DNA from 2 places in the Nocardia sp. NPDC050175 genome. Region 1 is predicted to be linked to the other one. Evidence: riboswitches for the same ligand, from Rfam matches in the RefSeq annotation. Region 1 holds a riboswitch; the other holds the start of a gene.
The links. Region 1 has a riboswitch for glycine ahead of glyA (serine hydroxymethyltransferase). Riboswitches for the same ligand answer to the same signal wherever they lie in the genome.
Positions count from the first base shown of each region.

Region 2: another riboswitch for glycine. It lies ahead of gcvP (aminomethyl-transferring glycine dehydrogenase); the one in region 1 lies ahead of glyA (serine hydroxymethyltransferase).

Region 1 is NZ_JBITJI010000022.1:29,572-37,199, reverse strand. It holds gene ACIBK2_RS43895 (medium chain dehydrogenase/reductase family protein) at 54-1,103, shown strand; gene ACIBK2_RS43890 (L-serine ammonia-lyase) at 2,129-3,496, opposite strand; gene glyA (serine hydroxymethyltransferase) at 3,493-4,785, opposite strand; glycine riboswitch at 4,826-4,919, opposite strand; gene ACIBK2_RS43880 (IclR family transcriptional regulator) at 5,130-5,915, opposite strand; gene ACIBK2_RS43875 (putative nucleotidyltransferase substrate binding domain-containing protein) at 5,928-7,628, opposite strand, start outside.
Region 2 is NZ_JBITJI010000007.1:442,068-449,695, forward strand. It holds gene ACIBK2_RS26075 (WhiB family transcriptional regulator) at 1-186, shown strand, start outside; gene ACIBK2_RS26080 (VWA domain-containing protein) at 300-1,967, shown strand; gene gcvP (aminomethyl-transferring glycine dehydrogenase) at 2,111-4,933, opposite strand; glycine riboswitch at 5,083-5,183, opposite strand; gene ACIBK2_RS26090 (MerR family transcriptional regulator) at 5,451-6,044, opposite strand; gene ACIBK2_RS26095 (bifunctional nuclease family protein) at 6,251-6,724, opposite strand; gene ACIBK2_RS26100 (MerR family transcriptional regulator) at 6,976-7,628, opposite strand, start outside.

The DNA.
Region 1 (7,628 bases):
GGGCGCTTTTTCAGCCCGTATAGTGATTGACCAGTCACACACCAGGAGTCCCCATGAGCACCACCACGCAACCCATCACCGCAGTCGAGATCGTCCTGCCCGGCCTGGTAGAACCGGAAGGTCTGCAGGTCACCGAGCGTCAGCTGCCACCGCTGGGCCCGGATCAGGTCGTGGTTCAGGTCGAAGCCTCCGGCGTCTCGTTCGCCGAGCAGCAGATGCGTCGCGGAAAGTACTACGACCAGCCCGCGTTTCCCTTCGTGCCCGGTTACGACCTCGTCGGGACGGTCGCCGCGATCGGCTCGTCGGTCGATCAGGCGCTGCTCGGCCGCCGCGTCGCCGCGTTGACCAAGGTCGGCGGCTGGAGCAGCCACATCGTGCTGGACGCCGCGGACCTCATCCCGGTGCCGTCGACGCTCGATCCGGCGGAGGCGGAAACCTTTGTGGTGAACGGGATTACGGCGTGGCAGATGCTGCACCGGATCGCGAAGGTCAAGCGCGGCCAGACCATTGTCGTGCACGGCGCGAACGGTGGCGTCGGCTCGACCCTCGTCCAGCTGGCCCGGGCCGCAGGCATCCGGGTGATCGGCACCGCCTCGGCCAAGAACGCGGCGATCGTCGAGGCACTGGGCGCGAGCCCCGTCGACTACCGAGGCGATGTGGCACAACAGGTTCGGGCACTGGCCCCGCAGGGTGTCGACGCGGTATTCGATCACGTCGGCGGCCCCGGCATCGTCGACTCCTTCGGCCTGCTCGCCGACCACGGCACGCTGGTCGCCTACGGCACCGCCTCGACCAAGAACGACGAAGGCAACTCCCGACTGCCCGTCCTGAAACTGTTCGGCCAACTGCTCCTGTGGAACACGCTCCCCAACAAGCGAAACGCGCACTTCTACAACATCTGGGCAGGCAAGCGCAACCTCACCCGATTCCGCAACCACCTCAACGAAGACCTCGGCAAGGTCCTCGCCCTAGCCGCCGACGGCACCCTCCGCCCCCAGGTCGCCGCCCGAATCCCACTGAGCCAGGCCGCCAAGGCCCTCGCCCTCGCCGAATCCGGCACCGTCACCGGCAAAGTCGTGATCGTCCCGGACGTCCAGCCCTGAACCCTCACCAACCAACAGCCCACGGCCCCCAAGCCGGGCGAGGATTCACCTCGCCCGGCACGGTCACGCCCACCCCCTTCCGTCAGCCGAACACCGTTTCTGTGAGCCGAACACCCGCTACAACGGATGTTCGGCTTACCCAAAGGGTGTACGGCCAGAACAGACAGTGCGCATCGGACACCCCGCGGCCCCCAAACGCCCGCACGACACGCTCACTTCTTCCAAAGCGCTCGAGAACAACACCACAGCCAGATGACCACGCTGGAACGCGACATCACGCACCTGACCGATAACTAAGGTCGGGGACCCCACCTCACGCGCCCAGCACTACTCCGGTCATCCGATGAACCAGTCGACAACCTCTGGGCCAGTACACCACCGGAGATCTCTCGGTACACCACCCCGGACCAGTACACAAAAGACCCCCGGAATAGTGGACCTATCCGGGCAAGTGCTTCTTAGGACTCCGCAGGTGGGGCAGTTCATAGAAGCTGAAGACCTATCCACATTTTCCCGTGAGTAGTGTGGTCGCGTCGCCTGCCGTACCCGGCTTTAGGTGCACGTCAGGTGCACGATGTCGCGTTCCCGAGGTGGTCATCTGGCTGTGGTGGCGTTTCGAGAGCCCAAAAATCAGCGAATCCCGGCTCCCGAGGTGGTGAAGCTACCGCCGTACACCCACTGTCTCAGCCCCACACCCAGTACAGGCGGTGTGAGGCTGACACGGAGGGTGTACGGATGGGTTCTCACGCCGCGATCGGGTTGTGGTTGCGTCCAACCGGCTTGGACAAGAGCGAAGTAGTCGGTGTCCGGCCCGTCGAGTGGTCCGGCGTTGGTCGCTGCGCATGAATTGTGCAGCCGCGGACGAAATTGCCAGCAATACCGTGCGCGGCTGCATAACTCGTGCGCGGGGAGGGCTTCCTTGCCGTTGGTGGCGCGGATCTGCACTTGGACTCGGGATCTGCGCTGGCTTTGGGTTCTAGAGCGAGTGCAGGTCCCGAGTTCGGGTGCGGGTTTTGGGGGTGGGGTCAGCATTCGACGACGGCTACGGCTAGGCCGCCTCGGGAGGTTTCTTTGTATTTGTCGAGCATGTCGGCGCCGGTTGCTCGCATGGTTTGGATTACCTGGTCTAGGGAGACGTGGTGGATGCCGTCGCCTCGGATTGCCATGCGGGCGGCGGTGATTGCTTTGACGGCGGCTATGCCGTTGCGTTCGATGCAGGGGATTTGGACTAGGCCGCCGATGGGGTCGCAGGTTAGGCCTAGGTTATGTTCCATGCCGATTTCGGCGGCGTTTTCGATCTGCTGGGGGGTACCGCCTAGTACGGCGGCCAGGCCGGCGGCGGCCATGGCGCAGGCGGAGCCTACCTCGCCCTGGCAGCCGACTTCGGCGCCGGAGATCGAGGCGTTTTCCTTCATCAGTTGGCCGATGGCGGCCGCGGTCAGCAGGAATTCGACGATGCTGTTCTCGTCGTCGGTGATGAAGCGCTGAATATAGTGCAGGACAGCGGGAATGATGCCTGCGGCGCCGTTGGTGGGGGCGGTGACGACTCGGCCGCCTGCGGCGTTTTCCTCGTTGACCGCCATCGCGTACAGCGTGACCCACTCCATCGCGCGCAACGGGTCGTTCTCCTCGGCTTCGGTACCGAGACGTTCGAACAGGGTCGCGGCGCGGCGGCGTACTCGCAGTGTGCCGGGCAGCACCCCGCCCGTCGACATTCCGCGTTCGACGCAGCGGCGCATGACATTCCAGATGTCGAGCAGGTCCGCTCGGACCTGATCCGCACTGCGCCAGGACATTTCGTTGGCCAGCACGACCGAGCTGATCGACTGACCGGTCGCGGCGGTGATCGCGAGCAGTTCATCCGCTGAGCCGAAGGGATGCGCGACCGCGACCGGCGCGTCGGCGGTCCGGCCGTCGATCTCCTCCTCGTCGAGGACGAAACCGCCACCCACCGAGAAGTATTGGCGCTCGAGGAGCACGCGCCCCACATCGTCGTGCGCGCCGAACAGCATCCCGTTGGTGTGGAATGCCAACCGCGTCAGCCCGAGCAGTTCGATGTCACTGTCGACATCGAACGAGATCGAATGCGCGCCACCGAGAAACAGCTGACCGGTGGCGCGCGCCGCGGCAACGGTGGCGACCATCGTGTCCGGGTCGATGCTGTCCGGCTGCGCACCCGACAGTCCGGCGACGACCGCCTCGACCGTGCCGTGCCCGCGTCCGGTAGCACCGAGCGATCCATACAGCTGAACCCGGATCGCGACCGTCTCGTGCAGCACGTCGGCGTCTTTCAGCCGTTCGACGAACGCGGCCGCAGCCCGCATCGGCCCGACCGTGTGCGAACTCGACGGCCCGATGCCGACCCGGAACAGGTCGAAGACGCTGATCGTCACGCCGGGTTCCGCAACCCGAGGTACAGCGGGAACCGCTCGGCCAGCGCGTCCACCCGCGCGGTGAGCGCCGCGGCGTCCCCACCGCACAACGCCGTCGCGATGATGTCCGCGACCTCGGCGAACGCCACAGTGTCGAAGCCGCGCGCGGCTAGCGCGGGAGTACCGATCCGCAGTCCGGAACTGATCATCGGCGGACGCGGATCGAACGGAATCGCATTGCGGTTCACCGTGATTCCCAATGTCTGCAGCAGATCCTCGGCCTGCTTACCGTCCAGTTCCGCATCCCGCAGATCGACCAACACGAGGTGCACATCGGTGCCGCCGCTGACCACGCCGATACCGGCAGCCTGGCAATCCTCGGCCAGCAGCCGATCGGCGAGCACGCGCGCACCGACGAGGGTCCGCTCCTGCCGCTCACGAAACGCCGGTTCCGCCGCCATCTTGAAGGCAACAGCTTTGGCGGCGATCACATGCTCGAGCGGTCCACCCTGCTGCCCGGGGAACACCGCCGAATCCAGCTTCTTACCCAAATCCGCTGTGGCGAGGATGAATCCACCACGCGGCCCACCCAGCGTCTTGTGCGTGGTCGACGTGACGACGTGCGCGTGCGGCACCGGCGACGGATGCAGCCCGGCACCGACGAGACCGGCGAAGTGCGCCATATCGACCATCAAGTACGCGCCGACCTCGTCGGCGATGCGCCGGAATTCGGCGAAGTCGAGGTGCCGAGGATAAGCCGACCAACCCGCGACGATCAGCTTCGGCCGATGCTCGTGCGCGAGCCGCTCCACCTCCGCCATATCGACCAACTGGTCTTCGGCCCGAACATGGTATGCCGCAACGTCATACAGCCGCCCGGAGAAGTTGGCCTTCATACCGTGGGTGAGGTGACCGCCGTGATCCAGCGCCAGCCCGAGGATGCCGTCACCAGGACGCAGCAGCGCGTGCATCACCGCCGCGTTCGCCTGCGCACCCGAATGCGGCTGCACGTTGACATATTCGGCGCCGAACAGCGCACGCAGCCGCTCGATGGCCAGCGTCTCGATCTGATCCACATACTCACAGCCGCCGTAATACCGGCGTCCCGGATAACCTTCGGCGTACTTGTTGGTGAGCACCGTCCCCTGGGCCTGCATCACCGCGAGCGGCGCGTAGTTCTCCGAGGCGATCATTTCCAGTCCGCGCTGCTGGCGGCTGGTCTCCTGGTCGACCAACGCGGCGATGACCGGGTCGAATTCGCGCAGCGAGACGTCGAGTTCAGTGCGGAGGGCAGAGCCAGGATCAGCCATGGGGAGCCTTTCGTCGACGCATACGCGCGTTGGGTGTGGCTCCTCCCGCTCTGTCCTAGGGCCTGAGAGATTCACGCGGATCGCGTTTGCCCCGTCGGCGAGTGCGTGATGCACTACTTTTCAGAGTTGCCTTAGGCGCGGCGGTACTGGGCCTGAGAGATTCCCGGGAGGTGTTGCTCCTTCGGCTCTCCATCGCCTGGACGGAGATCTCCCGCTGCGTGTGCGGCGTATTCAGTTGTCGGATACAGCTAGTTGTTGCGTATAGCGCAACAATGGCGCGACACGCGACTTAGTATTGTCGGCGGCCGCGCGCGTTGTCAATGACGAAACCGTACCCCAGTTCGTCAGCCGAAGTAGCCCAGCCGATGACTGATGTCCGCGGCACTCGCGATCGCCTGTCGAGCCGTCGACGCGAAGCGATCCGGACCGAGCCGATACGACGGCCCCGAAACACTCAGTGCCGCAACAATCACCCCGTTGCTATCGAAGACAGGGGCGGCGACGGCGTTCAGCCCGATCTCCAGTTCCTCACGCACACTTGCCCATCCGTGTTCCCGGACCGCCACCAACTGCGCCGCCAGATCAGCGACTTTGGTCAGGGTGTTGTCGGTGTACGCCTCCAACTTCGGTCCGACCTGCTTACGCAACACCGCCGGTTCCAGACCGGACAGCAGCACCTTGCCACTCGACGTGGCGTGCGCCGGACAGCTCTGCCCGACCCAGGACCGCAGCGCGATCGACCCGCTCCCCGCCGCCTCCACGATATTGATGATCCGATTACCGTCCAGCACAGCGATATTCGTGGTCTCCCCCGTTTCGGCGGCCAGCGCGTTACACGCGCCCTGGCTCTGCCCGACGAGATCGACCTGTGCACTGGTGGATCCGGCCAGCCGGACGATGGAGAAGCCGAGCCGGTACTTGCCGCGATCGGAGAGTTGCTCGACGTAACCGCGCGATTCCAGCACGGCGATCAGGCGGGAGACGGTAGATTTGTGCACACCGAGTTCGGCGGCGATCTCCGTGACACCGGCCTGGCCCAGCTTGGCGATGATCTCCATCACGAGCAACGCGCGGTCGACCGACTGCACCGCAGCGGTCCGGCCCGGGTCCTCACCATCCTGTTTCGCCATGACGCCGTCATTCTAAGCCGATGTCATCGCGATACCTCGAACGCGTCGCTGGACGGCGGCGATCTCCCGCAACGCGTCGTTGAGCAGGCTCCGATTCAAGGGGGACAACTCCGACATCAGCACGATATCGCCCGGCCGGTGGCCCGCGGACAGCTGCTCGACCTGATGCACCATCCGCATGCGCTGCAGCATGACGAATACCTCGGTGAGCACCCCGGCATCACGATCGGCGATCACACCGGCGGACGCCGCGGCAGCCAACCGCACCGGCGTCGTGGCGGCGGTCACCCCGGCCGCCAACCCACCCCACCGCGCGAGGTTGACGATCGGGACCAGCGCGTGACTCTTCAGGTCGAAGGTGCCGCCGCGCCGGGAAAGCACGTCCCGCAGCGACCGTGCCCGGACCCGCCCGGACAGCGCGTCGAGCAACTGCAGTCGCAAGGCATTCGGATAGTCGGCCCGCATCCTGCTGAACACGGCGGGCACCGCATGCAGCGCGGGATCACCCCACACCACCCGCCCGTCGATCAGCAGCGACGACATCACCAATCCGCGATCGATCAGCGGATCATCCAGCCATCGTGCGGCCGCTTTCGTCCAATCCGACCGGGAGCGAGCGAATTTCGGTCGCGAGGCGATCGCCCCGTTACTGTCCGCGGGCAGCCCGCACGCGTCGAGGATGGCATGGGTCCGCTCGGCGATCGCACGCAGTTGTTCACTGGCCGTGGATAATTCATCAGCCCAGGACAGCGCGCTGTCCACGTCCGAGGACGGCATCGCCTCACGCCGGGCGATGCTGCCGAGCGTCAGCCACGCGAACCCGACCGTCGGCGCGTCGGCCGATTCGGCGAGCGCCAGCTCGAGCGCCTTACGAATCACCGAATCGATCACGACGGAGAGAATGCCGCTCGTGGCGGACGCCTTCGTCCCGTTGCGGAACAGATCGACTGTCGTGCTCGGAATGTCGCGAGCCGCTCGGGCCAGCTGGCTCGCATCCGTAGCCGCACCGATCGCCCGACGCAGCACGAAGCTCTGCCGCGCCGACGCCGCGAGCAGCTCCGAGTCTTCGAGCACGCCGAGCACCTCACCCCGCCGCGACACCACCGGCATATGCCGCAAACCGGCTTCGAGCATCTCCATCAGCACGGTCTCGGCGGGCAGGTCGGCACTGACCCGCCGGGCCGGTGCACTCATCGCCCCGGCGATCGGCACATCGACCGACAGCCCCGCCGCCACCACCTTGGCGCGCAGGTCCTGATCGGTGAAAATGCCGAAGTCGCCGTCCGGCAACCGAATCAGCACCGACGACACGCGATGCTCGGTCATCCGGATCACCGCGTCCCGGACGCTGGTGTCGGGCGTCACGAAAACCGCTGCCGTCGTGAGGAGTTCAGCCGCCGGGCGGGTGCCGAGCACCTGCGCCATCGGAGTCCGGTTGCCGGACACGGTCTTCCACGCCGACGACGCCAGAAACGCCAGCCCATCCGGTTGCGCGAACTGCGCGCGGACGAGCGCGCCGGGCAACCGGATCAGCACGCTGGTTTCGGCTGCCAGCGCGACGAATTCGGCGCTACCGCCGGTCAGCAGCGGCACATAACCGAAGATCCCACCGGCCTCGATGGTATCGATCGTGCGCCCGTCGTCGGCCCGAGGCGAACTGGCGGCGTCGGGACCGCTGCGGCGCAGGATGACCCGGCCCGTCCGCAGCATCCA
Region 2 (7,628 bases), on a different contig from region 1:
GCCTGCCGCGGTGACCCGCATCACGAGGCCTGGTTCCCGTACCCGTCACAGGACTTCGCCTACGCGCGCGGCGTCTGCGCGGGCTGCCCGATCCGGGCGGCCTGTGGTGAGTTCGCCGAGCACACCGGCCAGTCCGGGGTCTGGGGCGGCCACGAGTTCGACCGCGGGCAGCTGATCCGCCCGTGAATACCGCCGCCGTGTCCGACCGGGACACGGCGGCGGACACTTTTGCTACGGCTCGCCGCCGTAGGCCGGACTCACCGAGCCCGCAAACCGCAGGTGAACATACACTGTGCACCGTGGGCACTCATCGCAGCGGAATCAAATCCCGGGGCGTCAGCAAAGGTCCGGTTATCGCAGTGGTGGCCATCGTGCTGCTCGTCGCTGGGGTCGTCGCGTGGTTTCAGCTACGCGACCGAGCCGCCGATGAGGACAGCGCCGCGGCGGCGGAATGTGTCTCCGGGCCCACGACGCTCTATGTGACCGCCGATCCGGACATTGCCGCGCAGGTCAGGAGCGCGGCGGACCGATACAACGCGACCAAACCGAAGGTGCGTGATCACTGCGCGCAGGTGGTGGTGACCGCGCAGCCGTCCGCGTCGATCGTCGCGGCATTCACCAACGGCAAGCCCTGGGATCCGAATCTCGGCCCGCAGCCGGTGCTGTGGATTCCCGATTCGACCCGCTCGATCGAGTCCATGCGGGTGCCCGGCATGATCGAAGGCACACCCGCGCCGATCGCGGTGAGCCCGATCGTGCTCGCCGTGCCGGACGAATTGCGTGGCGCGCTAGCACAAGCCAAGACCACATGGTCGGATCTGCCACGCCTGCAACAAGGTTCGCTCAACGAGGTCGGCCTGTCCGGCTGGGGTGGTCTTCGAATGGCGTTGCCGCCCGGCGATTCCTCGCTGGCCGCCGCCGTCGCGGTGGGCTCCGCGATCTCGGGCGCCGAACCGCTCAGCGAGCAGGCCGCACAGTCCGGGCAGGCCGTTTCCGCGATCTCCGGGCTCGCCGCCAACGCGCCGGACGCCGCCGACACCACCGCGGCCTTCGGCATCATCGCGGGCGCACCGCAGTCCGCCACTGTGCACGCGGTCGCCACCACCGAACAACAGGTGAAAGGCCAAGCGGGACTTACCGTCTTCCGCCCCGCCGGTGCCGCGCCGAGCGCCGACCACCCCGCCGCGCTGATGTCTGGACCGTGGGTCGACAAGACCCAGAATCTGGTCGGCGGCCTCTTCGCGGACTACCTGCGCGCCCCCGAACAAGCACAGGCCTTCACCGCTGCGGGCTTCACCACCGCTCCGGCCGCCACCCCCGCACCGCCACGGGCCGCACTCGACAAGGTCCGTGCCACCATGGCCAATCCGGTACTCGGCGTGCAATCCACTGTCCTGGTTGACGTCTCGTCGTCCATGTCGACCACCGACGGCTCGATGACCCGGCTCGCGAATGTCCTCGGCGCACTGAACTCCACGCTCACCGTCATGCCACCCGACTTCGGCTTCGGTCTCTGGACCTACGGCAAGAACCTCGACGGCACAACGCCTTACAAGGTTCAGGCCGCCACGGCGCCGCTCTCCAACGACCAACGCACCAAGGTCAGCAACGCGCTCGACGCCGTCGAGGCCAGCGAGGTGCGCTCGGATCAGGCGTATCCGACACTCATCGCCGCATACAAGAGCGCCGTCAAGGGATACACCGCAGGCCGCACGAATTCGGTGCTGCTCATCACCGATGGGCCCGAAGACGATTCGACCGTCACCGGTGCCAAACTCGCCAGCGACATGGCCGCCGCGCTCGACAAGGAGCACCCCGTCCGCGTCGACATCATCGTCATCGGCGGCAAAGGCACGCAAACCCTGCAGAGCATCTCCGAGCAATCCGGCGGCACCTACACCCGCCTGGCCACCTCAGACGACATCGCCTTCGGCTCCGCAGTCGTGCACTCCCTCACCACCCCATAACGCCCAACCGACCGAAGGCGCCCTTCAGCTGGTCTCAGCGAATGAAGGGCGCCCTCGGTCCATGCCAGGTAACGGGTGAACGGTCGACCGAAGGGGCCGGTCAGCCGGTGTTGGGGGCTGAAGGGCGCCTTCGGTCGGTGTGATCAGTCGGCGTAGGCCTCGAGCGGCGGGCACGAGCAGACCAGGTTGCGGTCGCCGTATGCGCCGTCGATCCGACGGACCGGCGGCCATACCTTGGCCCGCGCGTGGCCGAGACCCCGTGGGTACACGGCGGTTTCGCGGCTGTACGGGTGCTCCCACTCGCCGACCAGGCAGGCCGCGGTGTGCGGGGCGCCGCGCAGCGGGTTGTCGGTGACGGGCCAGACGCCGGCGGCGACCTGATCGATCTCCTTGCGGATCGCGATCATCGCCTCGATGAAATCGTCCAGCTCGGCCAGGTTTTCGCTCTCGGTGGGCTCCACCATCAGGGTGCCTGCGACCGGGAAGCTCATCGTGGGCGCGTGGAAACCGTAGTCTGCCAGCCGCTTCGCCACATCGTCGACGGTGACACCGGTCTGCTTGGTGATCTCCCGCAGGTCCAGGATGCACTCGTGCGCGACCATCCCGTGCTCGCCGGTGTAGAGCACCGGGAAGTACTCGTCGAGCTTGCGCGCGATGTAGTTGGCCGAGGCGATGGCCGTCAGTGTGGCGTCACGCAGGCCGTCCGCACCCATCATCCGGATGTAGGCCCAGGTGATCGGCAGGATCGAGGCGGAGCCGTAGTTGGCGGCCGACACCGCGTGCGAGTCGGTCACCAGCGGATCGCCCGGCAGGTACGGCGCCAGGTGCGAGCGCACCGCCACCGGCCCGACACCCGGACCGCCGCCGCCGTGCGGGATGCAGAAGGTCTTGTGCAGGTTCAGGTGGCTGACGTCGCCGCCGAACCGGCCCGGACGGGCAAGCCCGACAAGGGCATTCAGGTTCGCGCCGTCGACGTACACCTGGCCACCGGCGTCGTGCACCAGCGCGCACAGCTCGGCGACCTCGTGCTCGTAGACACCGTGCGTGGACGGGTAGGTGATCATGATGCAGGCCAGCCGGTCGGCGTGGTCGGCGATCTTGGCCCGCAGGTCGTCCAGGTCGACGTCGCCGTTCTCGCGGCACTTGACCACCTCGACGCGCAGCCCCGCCATCGCCGCCGAGGCCGCGTTGGTGCCGTGCGCGCTGGACGGGATCAGGCAGGTATCCCGGTGCGTGTCACCACGATCCAGGTGGTACCGGCGGATCGCCAGCAGGCCGGCGTACTCGCCCTGGCTGCCCGCGTTCGGCTGCAGGCTGACCGAGTCGTAGCCGGTGATGTCGGACAGCCACCGCTCCAGGTCGTGGATCACCTGCAGTAGGCCCGGCGCGTCCTCGACCGGCGCGTACGGGTGCACGCGGGCGAAGCCGGGCCAGGTGATGGCCTCCATCTCGGCGGTCGCGTTGAGCTTCATGGTGCACGAGCCGAGCGGAATCATGCTGCGGTCCAAGGCAATGTCCTTGTCGGACAGCGACCGCAGGTAGCGCAGCATGGCGGTTTCGGTGTGGTACTTGGTGAACGCCGGGTGGTCGAGGAACTCGGAGGTGCGGTTCTCGATCGCGACGGCAGGCGCGGGTGCGGGCTGCTCGGAAGACAGTGCGGTGCCGAAGGATTCGAGCACAGCCGCGACGTGCGACTCGGTCGTCGCCTCGTCACAGGCGATACCGACATGATCGGCGTCGACCAGGCGCAGGTTGATCCCGCGCGACTTCGCCTTCGCGACAACGGCTTCCGCACCACCGGGCACATGCGCGAGCACGGTGTCGAAGAACGTGTCGTGCACGACCGCACCATCGAGCCCGGCGGCGATGGTGGCCGCATGCCGGTGCACACGACGCGCGATCTCGCGCAGGCCGTCGGCACCGTGGTAGCTCGCGTACATCGCCGCGACGATGGCCAGCAGCACCTGCGCGGTACAGATGTTGGAGGTCGCCTTCTCGCGGCGGATGTGCTGCTCGCGCGTCTGGAGTGCCAGCCGGTAGGCCACATCGCCGTCCGCGTCCACCGAGACACCGACCAGTCGGCCCGGCAGCTGCCTGGCATACGCCGTGCGCACTGCCAGATACCCGGCGTGCGGGCCACCGAAGCCGAGCGGGACACCGAAACGCTGGGTGGTCCCGAAGCACACGTCCGCGCCCTGGTCACCCGGCGAGGCGATCAACGTCATCGCCAGCAGATCAGCGCCCACCGCGACCAACGCGCCACGCTCGTGCGCCGCACTGATAACCGACGTCCAGTCCACTACCCGCCCGGAAGCGCCCGGCGCTTGCACCAGCACACCGAAGAATTCACCTTCCGGCAACTCGCCGGACGCCAGATCCGCAGGCACCAGCTCGATCCCGAGCGGCTGCGCCCGGGTGGTCAGCACGGTCTTCGTCTGCGGGAACAGGTCGGTATCAATAACGAGACGCACAGACTTGGACCGGCTGGCCCGCTGCAGCAGCGTCATCGCCTCGGCGGCCGCGGTGGCCTCGTCGAGCATGGACGCGTTGGCCACGTCCATGCCGGTCAGCTCCGACACCATGGTCTGGAAGTTGAGCAGCGCCTCGAGCCTGCCCTGGCTGATCTCCGGCTGGTACGGCGTGTACGCGGTGTACCAGGCCGGGTTTTCCAGCAGGTTGCGCACCAGCACCGGCGGGGTCAGCGTGTCGTAGTAGCCGAGCCCGATCATCGAGGTGGCCACCGTGTTCGAATGGGCGAGGCCGGCGAGTTCGGCCAGCACCTCGTGTTCGGTTGCGGCAGGCGGCAATCCGGCCAGACCGGATCCGTCGAGAATGGTGGCGGGCAGGGCCTTCGTGGCGAGCTCGTCCAGCGAGTCGACGCCGACGACGTCCAGGATCCGGGCGATTTCGCCCCGATCGGGTCCGATATGGCGGTCGGCGAATGAGCGAGTCACGGCAGCTCCCATGTGGGTCGGGCGGGTCGACGGCGGTCGACGGGTACCAGCCCTCCCCCTCTGTCGTGTTGCCTGAGAGATTCGGACGCGCGACCGCAATGAAGGTCGAGCCCCTTTCCCCATGGGCGGGCGGCCCGAAGCCACCGCTTTCCAGAGGCGCCCAAGCCCGCACGGTCCCTGATGCCTGAGAGATTGACGGGGAGGTGCTGCTCCTTCGGCGCCCGGGACTCTGTCGAACCCGGGACTCTCCCGCACGGCGTTGGCGCGCCACCAGTTTAAGCCGACGACACGCCGGAACGTGTCACTGGTCCCGTCCTTGCGGGTGTCGCGCTGGTCACGCCGGTGCGCGGGGTCCCCAACCAGGAACATACATAAATGCGCATATCTACTTAACCTGATGTTTTTGGTACGTTCCAAACCGAGCGGTCCAGACCACGCCCCCACCGCCGAAAATCAAGTGCCATACAGCACGACACCCCGCTACCCTCGGTATGTCGGGGAGGCGGGGTGTCGGGTCAGTTGTCTACTTTTAACCGGTCTTGCGACTCATCCGTGCCTTACGCCGGTAGGACAGCTCGTCCTCCGGCCGCTCGGTCACCGCTGACGCGCGCTCTGCCGGGAAGTTGGCGATGGCGCCGGTGAGTTCGTGCATGGCACCGCTGATCGCGATGCCGAAAACGCCCTGCCCGCCCTGCAGTAAATCGACTACCTCCTCGGCCGAGGTGCACTCGTATACCGAGGTGCCGTCGGAGAACAGGGTGATCCCGGCGAGATCCTGCACTCCCCTGCTGCGTAGATGGTCGACCGCGATCCGGATGTTCTGCAGCGAGATGCCCGCGTCGAGCAGCCGCTTCACGATCTTGAGGACCAGGATGTCCTTGAACGAGTACAGGCGCTGGCTCCCCGAGCCCGCGGCGCTGCGAATGGAGGGCACGACCAATCCGGTACGCGCCCAGTAGTCGAGCTGCCGGTAGGTGATCCCGGCCACCTGGCATGCACTGGGAACCCGGTAGCCGACCAGATCGTCGGGAACCGAGTCGTCCGGGAACAGGCCTGGCTGCACCACATTTTGCGATTCCTCTGCCACTGACCACTCCCTTGCTCCGCCGACGGCTAGCCTCATCGATGACCCGGCTCCGCTTCGACCACTGCTGTACTGACGACCTGGCCAAAACGGACGTGGCCCAACTATCGAGATTACTCCCCCTGATTGTCCAGGGAGCACCCTCGTCAGGCCAAACGCGACGCGCGGTTAAACTCTCAAGCTCTGGTTAAGGGCTGATCCCCCGGTCATCCCGCGAAAACGCCGGATTGCCGGAAACATCCTGTTCAGCTATCTGTGGCCTTGAAATCGTCGGGCGAGACCGACTCCAGGAATTCCTTGAACTTCTCCACCTCGTCCTCGCGCTCGTCCGGCATCACCAGCCCGGCTTCCTCGAGCACCGGCTCCTCGGCATAGATCGGGCAACCCACCCGCAAGGCGATCGCTACCGAATCCGACGGCCGCGCCGAGATGTGCAGATCGTTCTCGAACACCAGATCCGCGTAGAACGTGCCCTCCTGCAGATCGACGATGCGCACTTCCTTGAGGGTGTGCCCGAGCTCGGTGATCAGGATCTTGATCAGATCGTGGGTCAGCGGGCGGATCGGGGTCACCCCCTCCTGCTCCAGCACGATCGCGGTCGCCTCGGCCTGCCCGATCCAGATTGGTAGGTACCGATCCCCCGAAACCTCGCGGAGCAACAGCACGGGCTGATTCTGTGGCTGTTCGACACGAATGCCGATCACGCGCATTTCACTCATGCCTCCACCTCGCTAGCGCTCGGTTCCGGCACGCGCGATGCACGCTGTGACATGATTCGTTCGCTTCGCTCACTCATCGCACTGCCTCCCATTACTCGCCGGCCGCCCGGCACGACCACCGCCCAGCTCGCCGTACCAACGAGTCTAGGCGAACGCACGCGAGTGCAGCGATCGGTGTGCACAGCCGAAATCGGCGTGTTGGCTGACCGCAACATGACACGGATTCGGTGTCAACGGTTCGACCGGGATGTTCAGCCGCCCAGTGACGTCCGCACCGACGACTTCACCAGACACGCGTGCAGCGTCAGCGACAGCGCCGCGAGTTCGCGCACCGTTTCTTCGGCTCGGGCGCGCGCGCCGGCGTCGCGGCTCTTCGCGATCGGGGCGGCGATCTGTGCGACCAGCGCGGCCTCGCGATCGGCGGCCAGCTTGAACGCACGCAAATGCCGTGCCTCCAAACCGAATTCGGCCATCGCCTTGGCGGTCTTGGCCAGCGTCACCGAATCGCCGTCGAAGAATCCGGCGGCGCCGGGCGTGATCAGATTCGCCCGGATCAGGTCGTTGAGGAAGGCCTCGTCGATCTCGGCCTGCGCCAGCAGATCCACGCGGGTGATGCGGATTTCGTGATCGAAGCGCAGATCGTCGGGGGAAATCTCGCTGGGCACCACGCCGAGCCTCCTCGGCGCCGTGGCGCCGTTCCTGTTCCCGCCAGGCGCGGTGGGGTGCTCGGAGTCGGCGACTGCCGACTCCGACGCACCCGTACGGCCGGAGTGCGCCCGGGCGCGGGCTTCCCGCACACCGAGCGTCGCCGCACCGCTGTCGATCGCTTCGAGTTGTTCCTTGATCACCTTCAGCGGCAGGTACTGATCGCGTTGCGCGGTCAGCACGAACCGAAGCCGTTCAC